DNA from 3 places in the Nonomuraea sp. NPDC001831 genome. Region 1 is predicted to be linked to each of the others. Evidence: riboswitches for the same ligand, from Rfam matches in the RefSeq annotation. Region 1 holds a riboswitch; each other region holds the start of a gene.
The links. Region 1 has a riboswitch for cyclic di-AMP ahead of ACFYYW_RS04700 (CHAP domain-containing protein). Riboswitches for the same ligand answer to the same signal wherever they lie in the genome.
Positions count from the first base shown of each region.

Region 2: it holds a riboswitch for cyclic di-AMP, as region 1 does, so the genes downstream of both, ACFYYW_RS33020 (NlpC/P60 family protein) here and ACFYYW_RS04700 (CHAP domain-containing protein) in region 1, are expected to answer to the same signal.
Region 3: it holds a riboswitch for cyclic di-AMP, as region 1 does, so the genes downstream of both, ACFYYW_RS05175 (CHAP domain-containing protein) here and ACFYYW_RS04700 (CHAP domain-containing protein) in region 1, are expected to answer to the same signal.

Region 1 is NZ_JBIATU010000001.1:1,067,965-1,074,139, reverse strand. It holds gene ACFYYW_RS04715 (hypothetical protein) at 1-49, opposite strand, end outside; gene ACFYYW_RS04710 (aldo/keto reductase) at 147-968, shown strand; gene ACFYYW_RS04705 (Gfo/Idh/MocA family protein) at 988-1,941, shown strand; cyclic di-AMP (ydaO/yuaA leader) riboswitch at 2,059-2,196, shown strand; gene ACFYYW_RS04700 (CHAP domain-containing protein) at 2,202-2,906, shown strand; gene ACFYYW_RS04695 (class I SAM-dependent methyltransferase) at 2,961-3,779, opposite strand; gene ACFYYW_RS04690 (YciI family protein) at 3,943-4,371, shown strand; gene ACFYYW_RS04685 (RNA polymerase sigma factor) at 4,417-5,745, shown strand; gene ACFYYW_RS04680 (ABC transporter substrate-binding protein) at 6,110-6,175, shown strand, end outside.
Region 2 is NZ_JBIATU010000012.1:130,611-136,785, forward strand. It holds gene ACFYYW_RS33005 (RDD family protein) at 1-126, opposite strand, end outside; gene ACFYYW_RS33010 (RDD family protein) at 233-1,831, opposite strand; gene ACFYYW_RS33015 (amino-acid N-acetyltransferase) at 1,917-2,486, opposite strand; cyclic di-AMP (ydaO/yuaA leader) riboswitch at 2,774-2,925, shown strand; gene ACFYYW_RS33020 (NlpC/P60 family protein) at 2,932-3,975, shown strand; gene ACFYYW_RS33025 (LuxR C-terminal-related transcriptional regulator) at 4,105-4,317, opposite strand; gene ACFYYW_RS33030 (cytochrome P450) at 4,596-5,699, shown strand; gene ACFYYW_RS33035 (helix-turn-helix domain-containing protein) at 5,689-6,087, opposite strand; gene ACFYYW_RS33040 (NADP-dependent oxidoreductase) at 6,168-6,175, shown strand, end outside.
Region 3 is NZ_JBIATU010000001.1:1,174,461-1,180,635, reverse strand. It holds gene ACFYYW_RS05180 (MFS transporter) at 1-1,355, shown strand, start outside; gene ACFYYW_RS05175 (CHAP domain-containing protein) at 1,660-2,322, opposite strand; cyclic di-AMP (ydaO/yuaA leader) riboswitch at 2,336-2,488, opposite strand; gene ACFYYW_RS05170 (TetR/AcrR family transcriptional regulator) at 2,841-3,431, opposite strand; gene ACFYYW_RS05165 (MFS transporter) at 3,523-4,935, shown strand; gene ACFYYW_RS05160 (GNAT family N-acetyltransferase) at 5,084-5,518, shown strand; gene ACFYYW_RS05155 (acyl-CoA dehydrogenase family protein) at 5,655-6,175, opposite strand, start outside.

The DNA of each region.
Region 1 (6,175 bases):
ACAGCATCTGGAGCGGAGACTCCACCCAGGCCGACGCCTGTCTGACCACTCTGTTTCCCCCAGCCGGTGGATGGCCTTGCACGACCCGCCTCAAGGTAGCCCGGCCTGCTTAAGCCGCAAGAAACGACACGTGAACAATGGAGGGTATGAACTCGCTGATGCTCAACACCGACGGTGTGCAGATACCACAGCTCGGCTTCGGCGTCTGGCAGGTCTCTGCCGACGACGCCGAGCACGCGGTGACGACCGCGCTGCGCGCCGGATACCGGCACGTCGACACCGCCGCCGCCTACGAGAACGAGGAGGGCGTCGGCCGGGCCGTGCGCGCCGCCGGGGTGCCACGGGAGAAGGTGTTCGTCACCACCAAGCTGTGGAACGGCGACCACGAGCGCGCCGAGCAGGCCTTCGACGAGAGCCTGGCCCGGCTGGGCCTCGACTACGTAGATCTTTTCCTGATCCACTGGCCGGTCCCGCAGCAGGACAGGTACGTGCAGGCCTGGCGGGCGCTGGAGAAGATCTACCGGGACGGCCGGGCCAAGGCCATCGGGGTCTCCAACTTCACGGTCGCCACGCTGACCCGGCTGATGGAGGAGACCGACATCACGCCGTCGATCAACCAGATCGAGCTCCACCCGTACTTCCAGCAGCGCGAGATGCGGGCCTTCCACGAGGCCAACGGCATCCTGACCGAGGCGTGGAGCCCGCTCGGGCAGGGCAAGGGGCTGCTGGCCGACCCGGCGCTGCGCGTGCTGTCGGAGAAGTACGGCAAGACTCCCGCCCAGATCGTGCTCCGCTGGCACCTGCAGCTCGGCAACGTGGTGATCCCCAAGTCGGTCACGCCGTCGCGGATCGAGGAGAACATCGACGTGTTCGACTTCATCCTCGACACCGAGGACATGGCGGCCATCGGCGCGATGAACGCGGGGCGGCGGATCGGGCCCGACCCCGACTCGTTCAACCTGACCTGAGCGCTCTACGATCTCGGTCGTGCGAGATTTCACCTGGGGAATAGCGGCGACCGGCGGCATCGCGCGTACCGTGGGGGCGGCCATCGTGGCCGAGCCCGGCATGCGGGTGGGCGCCGTCGGCTCGCGGAGCCCGCTCAGGGCGCGGGCGCTGGCCGACGAGCTGGGCGCGGAGTCGGCCTACGGCTCCTACGAGGCCCTGTGCGCCGATCCGGCCCTCGACGCCATCTACGTCGCCACGCCGCACGCCCAGCATCTGCAGGTGGCCGAGGCCGCCATCGCGGCGGGCAAGTCGGTGCTGTGCGAGAAGCCGCTGGCGGCCGACGTGGCCGACGCCGAGCGCATGGTGGCGCTGGCCCGCGCGGCCGGGGTCTTCCTCATGGAGGCCATGTGGATGCGCTTCAACCCGCTCATCCAGCAGGTGGCGGCCGATCCGCGCTTCGGTGAGATCCGGTCGGTGCGGGCCTCGTTCGGCTTCGCGCTGCCCTACGACCCCGCCCACCGGCTGTGGGCGCCGGAGCTGGGCGGCGGGGCCCTGCTCGACCTGGGGATCTACCCGTTCGGGCTGGCCCAGCTGCTGCTCGGCATGCCCGCGGAGCTGCGCATGGCCGGCTCGCTGGCGCCCAGCGGGGTCGACGCCGAGGCCGGCGGGCTGCTGCTGTACCCGGACGGGCGGCGGGCCCTGGTCGACGTGTCGCTGCTGGCACATCACGCCAACGACGCGAGCGTGGTGGGCACGTCGATGCGGGCCGACATCCTGGCGCCGTTCTGGGCGCCGCAGCGGGTGCTGCTGTCGGGGCCGTCGATGGAGACGGAGGAGCTGGTGCTCGACCCGGCCGACAACGGTTACGCGGGCGAGCTGCGCGAGGTGCGCGCGGCCACGGTCGAGGGCCGCACGGAGAGCGCGATCATGCCGCTTGACGAATCCCTTGCCATGATGGGGCTTCTGGCCGAGGCGCGGGCGCAACTCGCCTAGCTGGACCTTTAGCCACTTGCCTGACTCTTGCCCGATGTATTACCTTGTGGGGCATCTCGCGGCAGACGTCCGGTTTGTCCGGCTTTGTCCAACCATCGCAAGACATTTCACAGGATCGTCCTGTGACCGCTGAATCCGCCTCCGGGCGGAACCGGGGACCCACGTCCTTTGGGGTGAATCGGCACTTCGGTGCCGTAGGGCAGCTTCCACGTCCGAACCCGTCAGCTAACCCGGTAAGCGGCATGGAAGCAAGGAGTCACATGCCCTCGATGGCCAAGCACCGTCCCCTCCGTGCCCCGAAGATCACCTACGCCCGCGCCGCGCTCGGCGCGGCCGTCCTCGCCTCCGCCCTCGGCGCCCACGCCACCGCTGCCGCCGCCGACAGCGCCGGCCCGGCCGCCGCGACCGGCCACTCGGCCGTCGCGCCACAGGCCGCCGCCCACACCCGCAAGGCGGAGGAGACCCAGGTCAACGTCACCGCCCAGCAGGTCCTGGCGATGGCCAGGGCCCAGGTCGGCACCTCCGAGAACGCCTACGGCGGCGGCACCAAGTTCCAGAAGTGGTACGCCGACTCCCAGCGCGCCGCCGAGACCATCGCCCGCGACGGCGGCACCCGCGCGATGTACCTGAACGCCCCCTGGTGCTCGATCTTCGTCTCCTGGGTCGGCGAGCACACCGGCGCCCGCCCCCAGGTCGGCTGGGACGCCTGGACCGTGGCCCACGCCAAGTGGTTCGCCGCCAACGACCGCTGGGGCACCGAGGCCAGGCCCGGCGCGGTGGTCTTCTTCTCCTGGGGCGGCAGCAAGAGCCTGGACGCTATCCAGCACGTCGGCTTCGTCGTCAAGGACAACGGCGACGGCACGATCTCCACGATCGAGGGCAACACCGGCAACGGCAAGGTCGAGGAGCGCGTCCGTCCGAAGTCGCAGGTCGTCGGCTACGGATACCCCCAGTACGCGAGCTGACCTCCCGCCGCTCCGAGCGCGCGTCCCGCACGAGGGACGCGCGCTCGCCGCGTCTCAGGGCCGGACCGCCACCAGCGAGTAGAGGATCGGCAGGTGCGAGTCCCCGAACGGGAACCGGTACCGGCCGTCCGGGCCCTCGGGCAGCAGGCCGCGCGGGTCGAGGTCGGTCTCGACGTGCTCGCCCAGCTCGGCCACCGTGAACCCGGCGCGCGCCGCCGCCGTGACGATCTCCCCCACCGAGTACGGGTACTCGACCGCCTCATGCGTCTCGGTCACCACCGCGGCGTCGGCGTACGTGCCGGTCACCGTCTCCTTGTGGGCCTGGCCGCCGCCGTAGGGCCAGTCGGCCACCAGCGGATCGAGCGAGGCCACCGTCTGGTAGGCCGGATGCAGGTCGACCAGCACCAGCCGCCCGCCGGGCCGCAGCACCATGGCCGCGCCGCGCATCCAGGCGTCCAGGTCGCCGATCCAGCACAGGACGCCGTACGTGGCCACCGCCACGTCGAAGCCGCCGGCCAGCTCCGCCGGCAGCCGCTGCGTGTCGGCCTCCACGAACGTGGCCGCCAGCCCGGCCCTGGCCGCCAGGTCGCGGGCGCGCTCGACCGCCACCGGGGAGAAGTCGACGCCGGTCACCCGCGCTCCGAGGCGGGCCCAGCTCAGCGTGTCCAGGCCGAAGTGGCACTGCAGGTGGAGCAGGTCCCGGCCGGCGACGTCGCCGGCCAGGCGGCGTTCGAGCGGGTAGAGCGTCTGCCGGCCGGCGAGGAAGGCGTCGACGTCGTAGAACCGGTCGGTGGAGGTGGAGCCGTGAACGCGGGCACGCTCGTCCCACAGGGCCCGGTTGGGGACGGGGGCGTCTTGTGCGGGTTGGGGCATGGGGCGAGGATGGCACATCGGCCACCCGGCCGCACGACCGGTACGGTGCCCTGGAAGCGGACGGCCGGCGCCCGCGTGTCGATCCGGCCGGCGCCCGTTCGACGCTTCGGCGAGGCCGGCTCCGCCCCGGGGCCGCGGACGGAAGGACGCCAGGGTGAAATTCATGATCGTCGGCAAGGCGAACGGGGAGACCGAGGCCGGGGCGCTGCCCAGCCAGGAGCTCGTCGACAACATGCACGCCTACAACGAGGCGCTGGCCAAGGCGGGGGTGCTGCTGGCCGCCGAAGGGCTCTACCCGAGCTCGCAGGGCGCGCAGATCGCCTACAGCGGCGGCCGGGCCACGGTGATCGACGGCCCGTTCACCGAGGCCAAGGAGCTGATCGCGGGGTTCTGGCTGATCCAGGTGAAGTCCAGGGAGGAGGCTCTGGAATGGGCCATGCGCGTGCCCGTCCCGGAAGGCTATGACGGCATCGGCCTGGACGTGTGGCGGGTGTACGACGCCTCCGACGCGCCCGACGCGGCCTCGTCCGACCCGGCGGAGATCGAGCGGGAGAAGGCCATGCGCCGGCGTCTGGACGGGCGGGAGAGCTGACCTCGGCTTGCGGACCCAGGACGGTGCTGGTGTCATGAGCCGGTGATGGCTTCCGACACCCACCGGGCGATCGAGGCGGTCTGGCGGATCGAGGCCCCCCGGCTCATCGCCGGCCTGGCCGGGCTGGTCCGCGACGTCGGCCTGGCCGAGGAGCTGGCCCAGGACGCGCTGGTCGCGGCCCTGGAGCAGTGGCCGGACTCGGGCGTGCCACGCAACCCGGGCGCCTGGCTGATGACGGTGTCCAAGCGCCGCGCCGTCGACCTGATCCGCAGGAACGAGCGGATGTCCCGCAACCTGGCCGAGCTGGGCCACCGGCTGGAGAGCGCCGCGGAGCCGCCCGAACCCGACGAGATCGAGGACGACCTGCTGCGGCTGGTCTTCACCGCCTGCCATCCGGTGTTGTCGATGGAGGCGCGGGTGGCCCTGACGCTGCGGGTGCTCGGCGGCCTGAGCACCGACGAGATCGCCCGCGCGTTCCTGGTGCCGGAGCCGACCGCCGCCCAGCGGATCGTGCGGGCCAAGCGCACCCTGGCCGACCGGAAGGTCCCGTTCGAGGTGCCGCAGGGCCCCGAGCTGGCCGGACGCCTGTCGTCCGTGCTGGAGGTCATCTACCTGATCTTCAACGAGGGGTACTCGGCGACCGCGGGCGACGACTGGATGCGGCCCGGCCTGTGCGAGGACGCCCTGCGGCTGGGTCGGGTGCTGGCGGGGCTGATGCCCGCCGAGCCGGAGGTGCACGGGCTGGTCGCGCTCATGGAGATCCAGGCGTCCAGGGCGGCGGCCCGGGTGGGGCCGTCCGGCGAGCCGGTGCTGCTGCTGGAGCAGGACCGCACCCGCTGGGACCGGCTGCTCATCGGCCGCGGGCTGGCGGCCCTGGCCCGAGCAGAGCAACTGGCCGGGGAACGAGACCGGGAGCGAGACGAGGAACGGGCCGGGGAGCGAGACGAAAAGCAGGCCGGGGGGCGAGACGAGGAACGGGCCGGGGAGCCGGCGGGCGCCGCGGGGCCGTACACGCTGCAGGCCGCGATCGCGGCCTGCCACGCCCGCGCGTTCGACCCCGGCGACACCGACTGGGTGCGCATCGCGAGCCTGTACGAGTCGCTGGCCCGCCTGGCCCGCTCCCCCGTCGTCGAGCTCAACCGCGCGGTGGCGCTGTCGATGGCCTACGGCCCGGCCGTGGGCCTTGACCTGCTCGACCAGATCGTGGACGAGCCGTCGCTCAAGGGCTACCACCTGCTGCCGAGCGTCCGCGGCGACCTGCTGTTCCGGCTGGGCCGGCACGAGGAGGCGCGGGCCGAGTTCGAACGGGCCGCCGCGATGACCCGCAACTCCCGCGAACGCGCCCTGCTGCGCGAACGCGCCGCCGCCTGCTGAGCGCCGCCTCCCCCGACCGCCTGGCGCCGAGCCGGTCACTGGAACGTTCCAGGATGCCGTCACGCTCCGTGACAGCCGGACCTGACCGGGAGCAAGCCCGCAGGGTCCGGGCGACATGCCCTTGATGCGGCACGAAAGATGTCTCTTGAGGTGGGAGCGCTCCCAAACGGCCCTTCACACCCTTCATCCCCTTAAATCCTGTTTACGGGGGGCAAAACGCACGATTGGTAACGGTTCCGTTTCGGCGGATTGACGGACACAGCCGGTAAGTGCACCCTTTGTGGGAGCGCTCCCAAACACTCCCACCGCGGCGGAGCGCATGCCGCGGTGCACCTCCCATCAGTCACCCGAGAAGGGGTCTCCCATGATGATCAGCAAGCGTCGCGGTCTGGCCGCGGCCTCAGCCCTGGCCGCGGCGGCGCTGACCGTC
Region 2 (6,175 bases), on a different contig from region 1:
GCCCCACAGCGCGATGAACAGAATGTAATAGAAGACCCCGAAGACCAGCGCCTCAATGAAGCGGGCGGCGAGGCGTTCCCACCATTCCGCGGGCACGGCGCCCGGCCACGACGGTGTCCCGGCCATATCCCACCTCACGTGGTCGGCGGTCGTACCCCCCATTTTGGTACGCCCCGCACACACAAAACAGAGGCCGGCGGGAAGCCGGCCCCTGTTTTACGCTGACGCGGGATTACTTGATCTTCACGACCACCGTGCCCGTGAACTTGTCCGCGAACGTCTGCTGCAGCGGCTTGTCCCACAGCTGCGAGGCGCCGTTGACCGCGACGCACGCCCAGGCGAGCAGCGGGCCGAGGAACGGGAGCCAGCTCAGGATGTAGCCGCCCCAGGTGACGCCGGCACGCTTGATCGCCAGGTCGGACGTGAGCCCGCCCGGAGGAAGGGCCTGGCCCACCGGCACGACCTTGATCCCCATGACCATCTTGCCGACCGTCTGGCCGTTCATCTTCGTCAGGAAGAACTCGTAGCACACCCAGATGGCGGTCGTCACGATCGACGACAGGAGGGCGATGACGAAGGGTGACAGGAGGCCGGAGGTCAGGCCGGTCGCCGAGTCGTAACCGACCGCGAGCAGGCCCAGGATGAGGCTGACCACGACGTTCACGATGCCGAGGATGACGCCGTCGATGATCCTCGCGACCAGACGCTGCCACCACTCCGCCAGAGGAGCCGGCGCGCCCGGGGGCTGCACGCCGACGGGCTGACCGTAGGGCTGGCCGTAGCCGGGCTGGCCGTAGGGCTGCGACTGCTGCTGCTGGCCGTATGCCTGGCCGTACTGCTGCTGGTCGCCGTACTGCTGGCCGTAACCCTGTTGCTGGTCGCCGTACTGCTGCTGGGCGTAGCCGCCCTGCTGGCCGTACTGGGCGTCCTGGCCGTAGCCCTGCTGCTGGCCGTAGTCGGGTTGCGACTGCTGCCCGTAGCCCTGCTGGCCGTACTGGGCCTCCTGGCCGTAACCCTGCTGGCCCGACGCGGCCTGCTGGCCGTAGCCGGGCTGGGCGTACTGCTGGCCGGAGGACTGCGGCTGCTGGCCGTAGCCCTGCTGGCCCGAGGCGGCCTGCTGGCCGTACTGGGCGTCCTGGCCGTAGCCCTGCTGCTGGCCGTAGTCGGGCTGGGACTGCGGCTGCTGGCCGTACTGGGGTTGCTGGCCGTAGCCCTGCTGACCCGCGGCGGCCTGCTGGCCGTAGCCCTGCTGGCCGTACTGGGCGTCCTGGCCGTAACCCTGCTGACCCGGCGTGGCCTGCTGGCCGTAGCCGGGCTGGGCGTACTGCTGGCCCGAGGCGGGCTGCTGGCCGTAACCCTGCTGGCCGTACTGGGCGTCCTGGCCGTAGCCGGGCTGCGTGTACTGCTGGCCGGAGGACTGCGGCTGCTGGCCGTAACCCTGCTGACCCGAGCCGGCCTGCTGGCCGTACTGGGCCTCCTGGCCGTAGCCCGGCTGGGTGTACTGCTGGCCGGAGGACTGCGGCTGCTGACCGTAACCCTGCTGCTGGCCGTAACCCTGCTGGCCCGAGGCGGCCTGCTGGCCGTACTGGGGCTGCTGGCCGTAGCCCTGCTGCTGGCCGTACTGCTGCTGTTGCTGGCCGTACTGCTGTTGCTGGCCATAGCCCTGTTGCTGCTGCTGACCGTATGGGGGCTGGCCGAAGGCATCGTCCGCCCGGTAGCCGACCACAGTCACGTCCGGGTCGGGCTCACCGGGCCGACGGCCGTGGTGCTGCCCGTACTCGGGGTTCTCGCCGGAATCGTCCTGTGGGTACGGCGGCTGTCCGGTGCTCACCGTGTCACCTCGCTTCGAGTGCGCATGTGGCACGTGTCAGGACACATGCCTGTGCTGCCCAACGTATCGACATAGGTATCAACAATCACCTTTCCAAGTGGTCAAGGTCCGCGTCACCCGATGTCAGATGCAGCAGCATGCGGGTGTTGCCAAGGGTGTTCGGTTTGACGTGTTCCAGATCAAGGAACTCCGCCACACCCTCGTCGTACGAGGCCAGCAACTCGGCGTAGACCTCGGGTGAGACCGGGGTGCCCTGGATGGGGCGGAAACCGTGCCTCGCGAAGAAGTCGACCTCAAAAGTCAGACAGAATACACGCCGCAGCCCCAGATCCTTCGCCTGCCGGACGAGTGCCGAGACGATCCGCCGCCCCACACCCAGCCCCCGGCACGCGGGATCGACGGCCACCGTACGGACCTCGGCGAGGTCCTCCCACAGCACGTGGAGCGCGCCGCAGCCGACGACCTCCCCGTCCCGCTCGGCCACCCAGAACTCCTGGACGTCCTCGTACAGCGTGACCGTGGCCTTCTCCAGGAGCCGCGGACCCGCGCCCGCGTAGGTATCCACGAGACGCCTGATCGCACGCACGTCGGGCGTGCGGGCACGCCTGACCACGACCGCGGTCTCGGGGACTGCCACTTCGGCCACCTGCTCCATGGCTCTCCAGGGTACAGATCTCATTACGGCTCGGCCCTAAATCCCACGTCTCGGGCATCTCATCACATCCCGTGGTCGGGTGAACACGAGCCGACTTGGAGCTTTCCTCCAGACCTCAGCGCCCCGAATGCTGGACAAAAGGTGCAGAAGCCCGCTTCCGTACGGCTACCCACGAGATCACCTTGTGACCCTTCAGTTGTGAAACCTCTACAGACTCGGCAGTTCCGGTTGAGCGTGAACCCGGAGTGCATTAGTGTCCAGCGACGATGTTCTCCGCGTAATGCGCGCGGAAAGACACGCCCAATTCCCGCAAGGGAAGCCGGGGAACCAACGGCGGCGAGCAGCCAGCGCCGCCACTTGGGGTGAATCCGACCATCTCGGTAGGGCTGCTCCGGCCCGAACCCGTCAGCTAACCCGGCCGGCGTCGATGAGAGGAGCTCGGTTGGTGAAGCGGACGCTCGACCGCTCGGGGAAGACGGGGGGCAGGCACGCCCGCCCCCAGGAACAGGCCAGGCGCGCACGCCGCCTCGGCGTCATCGGCGTCACCGTCGCCGCGATGCTGTTCGCCGTCCCCGTCGGTTCCGCCGCCGCCGACCCGAAGCCGTCGCTCTCCGAGCTCTCCGACCAGGTGGAGAAGCTGCACGAAGAGATCGAGACGCTGGCCGAGCAGTACAACGAGCAGCGCGAACGGCTGAAGGCCGCGCAGAAGGCCAACGACTCCGCCCAGAAGATCCTGGCCACCAGCGAGTCCGACCTGGCCGCCAGGCGCGCCAGGGCCTCGCTGCTCGCCCAGAACGCCTACATCACCGGCGGCCTGGACAAAGCCCTGGCCTTCGCCCAGTCCGGCGACCCCGAGACCTTCCTCGACCGGGCCGCGACCACGTACGCGCTCGAACAGCAGCAGGGCGAGGAGGTCAACCAGCTCGCCAAGGCCATGGAGGCCGCCGAGCGGGCCAGGGCCGGCGCGAAGACCCGCATCGCCGAGGTCCAGAAGATCGTCACCGATCTGGAGGCCAAGCGCTCGAAGATCACCAAGCTGGTCACCAAGGTGGAGAGCAACCTCTACCGGCGGGCCATGGGCGAGGCCGGCCGTCCCGGCACCCGGGCCGTACGCGTCAACCTGCCGGTCATCGGCGACGGCAAGGCGGCCCAGGCCGTCAAGTGGGCCCTCACCCAGCAGCTCAAGCCGTACGTGTGGGGCGCCGAAGGGCCGCGCTCCTACGACTGCTCCGGCCTGGTGATGGCCGCCTACCAGCGCGTGGGCATCTCGCTCCCCCACTACACCGGCGACCAGTGGACGGCCGGCACGCACGTCAGCCGTGACCAGCTGCGCCCCGGCGACCTGGTGTTCTTCTACAGCGACCTGCACCACGTCGGCATCTACATCGGCGGCGGCATGATGGTCCACGCCCCGCGCACGGGTGACGTCGTGCGGGTCGCCCCGATCGGCGGGCGGCCGTTCGCCGGCGGCGTGCGCATCGCGGACTGACCGGCGCCCCACACCACCCGGCGCCACATCGCCCAGCCCCACATCGCCCAGCCCCACACCGCCCAGCGCCACTTCATCCAGCGCTGCTTCGCCCGGCGCCGACAGGTGAGCGCCGCCAGATGAGCGCCGCTAGATGAGCTGGCGGCGCGCCGCCCATGCCACGGCCTCGATCGCCGTGGCCACGCCGATGCGGTCGCAGATGCCCCTCAGCCTGCGCCGTACGGTCCGTCCGCTGATGTCCAGCCGCCTGCCGACCCGATCGACGGTCACCCCCCTGGCCAGCTCGGCCAGTAACGCCAAATCCGCGTGGCTCAGCTCAACGCCTTCTGTGAGCACATCCACCGGGAGCCCTCCCCCCAACAGCAGAACTCGGACCTTTCAGGCGAAGCAAAGCCGCTCGTCTCGGTGAAGGTAAACGCATCGCGGAAAGGTCGTCAAGCGCGACAATCGGCGCCCTTGACCAGTGCTATTGACATGATCACTTATATGTGACGTACTCCGCATATGTCGGCACGCCGTGATCAGCTATGAACGGTCCAAACGATCAATTCGGCGGCCCGGTTCCACCTCCGATGAGCGCCACCGACGTGCTGGGTTTTGATCCCTCGGATCCGCAATTTGTGCGCGATCCGTACGTCCGATATCGCGAGCTGCGAGCCGCCGGGCCGATCTTCAGAACGCGCGGCGGGCTGCTCGTCGTGACCACGTACGAGTTGTGCGCGGCCGTGTTGCGCGACCCCGGGTTCGGTCACGGAACGTCCCCGCCCGCGCAGGAAGAGCCAGGTCAGCCCGGCAGGTCGTTCCTGCTCATGGACCCACCCGATCACACCCGGTTGCGTGCTCTGGTCAGCCGCGCGTTCACGCCGCGCATGGTGGCCCGCCTCAGGCCGCGGATCGAGGCGATCACCGCCGACCTGATCGGACGGCTGCCGGAGGAGGCGGAGCTGATTTCCGGCTTCGCGTACCCGCTGCCGGTGATGGTGATCAGCGAGATGCTCGGGGTGCCGCCGAAGGACCACGACCGCTTCCGCGGGTGGAGCGAGGCCCTTGCCCGCGGACTTGACCCGATGCTGACAGACGCCCTCATGTCGGAAACGGAGCGTTCCAGGAACGAGTTCCGCGACTACTTCCGCCGCCTGATCGCGCGGCGGCGCGAGCGTCCCGGGGAGGACCTCCTGAGCGCCCTCGCCCACGTCGAGGAGCTCGCCGAGGCCGAGTTGCTGGCGACCTGCGTGCTGCTGCTCGTGGCCGGCCACGAGACCACCGTCAACCTCATCGCGAACGGCGTGCTGAACCTGCTGCGGCACGGCCTGCTGCACCGCGCCGCCGAGCGGCCGAGGGAGGTGGTCGAGGAGGTGCTGCGCTTCGATCCGCCGGTCCAGCTCACCTCCAGGATCGCGCTGGAGGACCGGGAACTGGGCGGCACGCCGGTGCCCGCGGGCGCCGGCGTGCTCGTGCCGATCGGCGCGGCCAACCGCGACCCGGCCGCGTTCGCCGACCCCGACCGGTTCGACCCCGGCCGCGAGCCCGGCCGGCATCTGGCCTTCGGGCTCGGCCTGCACTTCTGCCTGGGGGCGACGCTGGCCAGGATGGAGGGCGAGATCGCGCTGTCGGCGCTGGCCGCGGCGGCGCCGAAGATGGAGGCCGCCGATCCGGAGCCGCCGTACAAGGAGAACGTGGTGCTGCGCGGGCTGGCCCGGCTGCCGGTGCGGCTCAGGCGGTAGCGTCGTAGCGTTCCCTGGCGGCCTCGACGTCCTCGATGTGCTCCTCGGCCCACGCCTTGATGGCGATGACCAGCGGCATCAGGCTCTCGCCCAGCGGGGTGAGCGCGTAGTCGACGCGCACCGGCACCTGCGGCGTGACCCGGCGCGCCACCAGGCCGTCGCGCTCCAGGCCGCGCAGCGTCTGGGTGAGCATCTTCTGGCTGACCCCCGCGATGTGCCTGGCCAGGTCGCTGTAACGGCGCTCGCCGCCGGCCAGCGCGCTGAGCACCAGCGTGACCCATTTGTCGCTGAGCCGATCGAGCAGTTTGCGTGAAGGGCATTCGGCGAAGTAGGCGTCGAAGGCCAGTCTCGCCTGGTCACGCCGCTGCGCCGCCGTCGTGGTCGCCACCGTCTCACTCCTCGCCGTGTGTTACGCACTTCCAGGTGCCTACTTACTGAAAGAGAGTAACTCTTCCTAGGGTCGTCGGCATGACGAA
Region 3 (6,175 bases), 110 kb from region 1:
TCGACGCGACGATCGTCACCGTCGCGGCCCCGGCGATGGCGCGGGACCTGGGCGCCGGCGACGCTCAGATCCAATGGACGATCGCCGCCTACACCCTCGCCCTGGGCGCGGGCCTGATCACCGGTGGACGACTCGGTGACCAGTACGGCCGCAAGCGGCTGTTCCTGATCGGGCTGGCCGGATTCCTGGTCACCTCGGCGCTGTGCGCGCTGGCCGCCGATCCGGGGATGCTCATCGGCATGCGGGCCGGACAGGGACTGACCGCCGGGATCATGGTCCCGCAGGTGTTCGGGATCATCCGGGCCTCATTCGCTCCTGGCGAGCGGGTCAAGGCGTTCGGCGCCTACGGAGCGGTCCAGGGCCTCGCCTCGGTCGCCGGTCCGCTGCTGGGCGGGCTGCTCGTCGATGCCGACCTGTTCGGCCTGGGCTGGCGCACGGTCTTCTGGATCAACGTGCCCGTCTCGATCCTGGCACTCGTCGTCGGCGCGAAGGTGCTGCCGGAGTCCCGCTCCGCCTCCACCGCGCGCCTGGACCTCCCAGGCGCGCTCCTCGCGGCCACGGGCATCCTGCTCCTGCTGCTGCCGATCATCCAGACAGGGACATGGGGGTGGACCTGGGCCGGCTACGCCCTCCTCGCGGCCGGAGTCGTCGTGCTCGCGATCTTCCTCGCCCACGAGCGCCGCCTCACCGCACGCGGAGACGAACCCGTCTTCGACCCGGCTCTGCTGAGAATCCGCGCCTTCACCGTCGGCCTGAGCGCCTCGGTGCTGTTCTTCGGTGGCATCGGCGCGTACTTTCTCACCCTGTCGGTCTACCTCCAGAACGGGACCGGCCGGACCGCGTGGGAGACCGGCCTGGTGATCCTTCCGTACGCGCTCGGCTCGATCATCACCTCCGGCCTCGGCGTCGCGCTCGCCGCCAAGGCGGGCAGAACGCTCCTGGTCGCCGGCTCGCTCACCATCGCGGCCGCTCAGCTCGTCCTGTGGGCCGTCGTCGAGGACGGCACCGATCCCGGATACTGGCTCCTCGCCCTCGCACTCTTCATCGGTGGCCTCGGGCTCGGTCTCGCCGCACCCGTTCTCGTCAACGTCGTCCTCGCCGGCGTCCCCGGACGCGACGCGGGCGCCGCGGGCGGGGTGCTGTCCACCGTCAACCAGATCGGCGGCGCCGCCGGCATCGCCGTGCTCGGCACGATCTTCTTCACCTCCGTCGCCGGTTCAGCCACCGGAGCGCCGGCGCTGCCCGACTACAGCCACGCGCTCGGCGTCGTCCTGGTCGTCTCCGCCGTGCTCTACCTGGTCACGGCCGTCGTGCTGCTCGCGCTCCCGAAAACCGCGGTCGAGCACGCCGAGTAGGCTCGGCGAGCCCGCGGCGCCGGCGAAGATCGTCGCTCTGACATCGCCGTTCATCGAGCCGGCCCAAGAGCCCCTGCTGGACCCGGCCACTCCGCCCTACAACCGGCTCTGCGTGGTACCGCCATCCGGCCGCCTTGGCCATGGTCGACGCCGTACTGCGCTGCTTCGAAGCATGAGCTGGGACGGCGCGAGGGCGCCGGTCTCACGGCGTTGCTCCCGCGACACGGGAAAGTGGCGCAGGGCCTCGCCCTGCGCCACTTCCGTTGCCCTCACCATCGCACGGAGAGGAGTCCTCGGCCTGCCGTCAGGCCTTGTACTGCGGGTAGCCGTACCCGACGACCTGGGACTTGGGCCGGATGCGCTGCTCGACCTTGCCGTTGCCGGTGTTGCCCTCGATCGCGGTGATCGTGCCGTCGCCGTTGTCCTGCTTCACCAGGCCCACGTGGTCGATGCTCTCGACGGACTTGTCGTCCCAGGAGTAGAAGACGACGGCGCCCGGCTTGGCCTCGTTCCCCCAGCGCTTGTTGGCCTCGAACCACTTGGCGTAGGTGACGGTGTAGGCGTCCCAGCCGACGGTGGACCGAGCGCCGGCCTTCTCGCCCACCCAGGAGACGAACATCGCGCACCACGGGGCGTTGGCGTAGGACTGCAGGCTGCCGCCGTCGCGGGCCATGGTCTCCTTCGCCCGCGGCGAGGACATGTACCAGCTGTGGAACGGGGTGCCGCCGCCCGCGGCGTTCTCGGACACGCCGATCTGCGACTCGGCGATCTTCAGCACCGACTGCGCGCTCACCTGCCCGGCGGTCTTCTGCTCGACGCTGTGCGAGGCGACGGTGGCGGAACGCGCGCCGGACGCCTGATCGGCGAAGACCGGGCCTGCGACCAGAGCCGCACCGGCAGCGACGCTCACGCCGAGCACGAGGCGGGCGGCGGGCTTAAGGGCACGGGTGAAGGCGTTGATGGTCATGAAGAGGTATTGCTCCTTGCTTCCATTCCGCCTACCGGGTTAGCTGACGGGTTCGGGCGTGGAAGTGCCCTACGGATGCCCTCGCGGGAGGTGCACCGATTCACCCCACAGAATGTGGGTCCCCGGTTCCGCGTGTTTGTCAGAGCGGATTCGGCGGCCACGCCGTTCTACGTGTTCACGCAGATCAGACGCGGTCTCGGCAATGGTCGGGACGTACTGTGGCGCGGATGCTCACCGGGCCTACGTCGTAACTGACATTGAAGGTATGTGAATGGCATAGAGCAGTACAAGCCAACTTGGAAGAAGCGCTTCGAAAACGCCTGTCAGACCGGCGTTTTACCCACGAATTCTTTACCTTGGCAAGCCGCCTGACCGCCCGGCACGCCCACGACAGAGAGGGGCACCGAGCCCGCTCACCGCTTCTCACGATGGGCCAGAGCGTCGGCGGCTTCGCTGTGCTGCTCGCCGGATTCGTACAGGCACAACTGCTCTGAACCTCGTCCACGAGGTCCGCCACCTCACCCCGGAACCGGCGCGGCCAGTACCGATTGGATGGACTTCGTGACCGTTTCGGCGGCATCGTTCCGGGCCAGGCGTCCTTGGCGTACCTCGTTCGCCGCGCCGTGCAGGATGTAGTGGGTGAGGCTCACCAGCCAGGCGGCGGGCAGGTCGGTACGGAAGACGCCTTGATCCTGGCCACGGTGGACGAGTTCGGCCATGCGCTGGGCGGGTTCGGCGTGCAGCTCCCGGACCCGTCCCGCGGGCAGGACTCCTTCGGCGGCGGCCAGCAGGGCCGCTGATTCGGCCACCAACTCCCAGCTGGACGCCAGCAGACGCCCCATGGCTTCGCGCGCGTCGCCTGTCAGGTCGACGGAGGCCAGGAGCTCGTCGCCGTCTCGCAGCGCCTCGACCAGTGCCGCCTCGATGAGGTCGGCCCGGGTCCGGAAATGTCCGTACAGGGTCATCCGCCCGACGCCGGCGGCCCGGGCGATGTCGTCGGTGGTCGCATGCGGGTCCGAGCGCATCAGTTCGCGTGCCGCGGACACGATGCGGGCGATGCTGCGCTCGGCATCGACGCGGCGCCTGGAGCGCGCAGGAGATGCAGCCATGCCCCCACCCTATCTCGTATACGCGTATACGGCTTATAGTGTCCCAGCAGAACTCGTATATGGACATACGAGATAGCAACTGGAGGATTTGATGACCCGACCTGCAGTGCACCAGGCAGAGCTCCACGAGCCACTGCCGGCCCGGTGGCGCATCCTCGGCTTCCTCGGCGTGGCCCAGCTCATGCTGATCCTGGACGTCACCGTCGTCGCCATCGCGCTGCCGCACATGGAAACGGACCTCGCCCTCAGTCGCGAGGCGCTGACCTGGACAGTCAGCGCCTACACGCTCACCTTCGGCGGGCTCATGCTGCTCGGCGGCCGCATCACGGACCTGCTGGGCGCCAAGCGGATCGTGATCGCCGGCCTGTTGCTGTTCAGCGTCGCGTCGCTGGTCACAGGGTTGGCCGGGTCGGCGGGCACGCTGCTCGCCGGTCGGGTGGCACAGGGCGTCGGGGCCGCGCTGCTGTCGCCCGCGGCGCTGTCGCTGGTGGTCGCCCTGTTCGACGGAGAGGAGCGGAACAAGGCCCTCGGCGTCTGGTCCGCGCTCGGCGGCGGCGGTGCCGCGCTCGGCGTGCTCCTCGGCGGTCTGCTCACCGCCGGACCCGGCTGGTCGTGGGTGTTTTACGTCAACGTGCCCATCGGCCTGGTGATCGCCGTGGTCCTCGCCGTACTCCTCCCGGCGCGTACGCCTTCGACCGCCTCCCGGCCCCGGCTGGACGTCCTTGGTGCGATCTTGGTGACGTCCGCCAGCGGGTCGTTGATCTACGCACTCATCGCCGCCGGCGAGAAGGGATGGCTCAGCGCGCTCACCGGGTGGCTCGTGCTCGCGGCTGCCGTGGGCTACGTGCTGTTCGTGCTGTGGCAGAGGCGGGCGCGTTCGCCCCTGATGGACGTGCGACTGCTCGCCCGGCGACCCGTGGCGGTCGGGGCCTTCCTCATCCTGATGGCCACGGCACTGATGATCGCTGTGTTCTTCCTGGGAACCTTCTACTTCCAGCACGCTCTGGGCTACGGCGCGCTGCGGGCCGGGCTGCTGTTCCTGCCGGTCGCGGTGGCGACGATGCTCGGCGCCAACCTGACCGGACGGCTGCTCGGCCGGTGGGGCGGGCGCGCCCTGGCCGTCGCCGGTCTGACGGTCGCGGCGATCGGCATGGCCGTACCGGCCTTCTCGACGAACGTCGTCAGCGTCGTGGCAGGCGTGGCCGTCGCGGCGGCGGGCACCGGCGCGATGTTCGTCATCGCCTCGGCGACCGCCCTCGGTCAGGTGGCGCCCCACGAGGCCGGGATCGCCTCCGGCATCGTGAGCACCTTCCACGAGTTCGGCGCGTCCATCGGAGCCGCCGTCATCTCCAGCGTCGCAGCCGCGAGCCTGGCCGGGACCACGTTGAACGGCTTCACCAGCGGATTCACCGTGGCCGCGATCGCATCGGCGGTCGGCGCGGCCGTCGCGGCGCTGGTAACGCCCGGCCGCCCGTCACCTGCGGCGCAAGCCGGCTCTCAGTGAGCGGGGACCGCCTGGTTGCCGGCGCCACGGCGGCTCGTCGACCCCCCTGCGCCGCCGGCGACTCCCCCACCACGCCCAAGCTCGCCCAGCAGACGGCGAGCGGACCTGAAACACACCACCCCGCTCCTGAACCCCGGAAGGGATCACTGTGACAACGATCCGTCGTGCCACGCCCGAAGACGCCGCCATCGTGCACGACCTCATGCGCGGCCTGGCCGAACACCAAGGCCAGTCCTCGGCCGTCACCGTAGGCGTCGAGGACCTGGAGCGGCTGCTCGCCCGCCCGGAGATCACCTACCTGATCGCCGAGCGGAGCGGCCGGGCCGTCGGCTACGTCTCCTGGCTGGAGCGCATCAGCTTCTGGTCCGGCCAGGACTACCTCGCCCTGGACGACCTGTACGTGACCGGCGCCGAACGCGGCGACGGCGTGGGCGAACAGCTGATGCAGGCCGCGGCCGAAGCCGCCGACGGCAAGGTGATCCGCTGGGAGGTGGGCGAGGCCAACGTCGCCGCCCAACGCTTCTACGCCCGCATCGGCGCGACCCTCACCACCAAGAAGATCTGTCGCTGGCAGCCGAAGTGACCCCTGCTCCGGCACGTGGGGAGAACAGGTTCCAGGCGTTCTCCCCGGTCCGGCCGCCGTTCGCCGATCCTCACCGGTTGTCCGCACTTCCGGACCACCGGTGGCCGGCTCCGTCGTCCCGGGTGAACAGACGTCCTCAGCGGACCGGCAGGCCGGTGACGGCGCGGCCGATGATGAGGCGCTGGATCTCCGACGTGCCCTCGAAGATGGTGTAGATCTTGGCGTCGCGGTGGAAACGTTCCACCGGGTGTTCCCTGGTGTAGCCGGCGCCGCCGAGGATCTGGATCGCCTGTTCGGTCACCCACACCGCCGTCTCGCCCGCCACCAGCTTCGACATCGACCCCTCGGCCTGCTCGAACGGCCTGCCGTTGCGGGCCATCCAGGCGGCGCGCCAGGTCAGCAGGCGGGCCACGTCAACGCGGGTCGCCATGTCGGCGAGCAGGAACGCGATCGCCTGGTTGTCGCCGATCCTGCGGCCGAACTGCTCGCGTTCGCGAGCGTAGTCCCGGGCGTACTCGAAGCCCGCGCGGGCGATGCCGACGGCCATCGCGGCGACCGACGGTCGGGTGGTCTCGAACGTGCGCATCGCGGCCTGCTCGCCGGCGCGTTCGCCGTTGCGGACCCTGGCCAGGCGGGCGTCCAGCTTCTCCTTGCCGC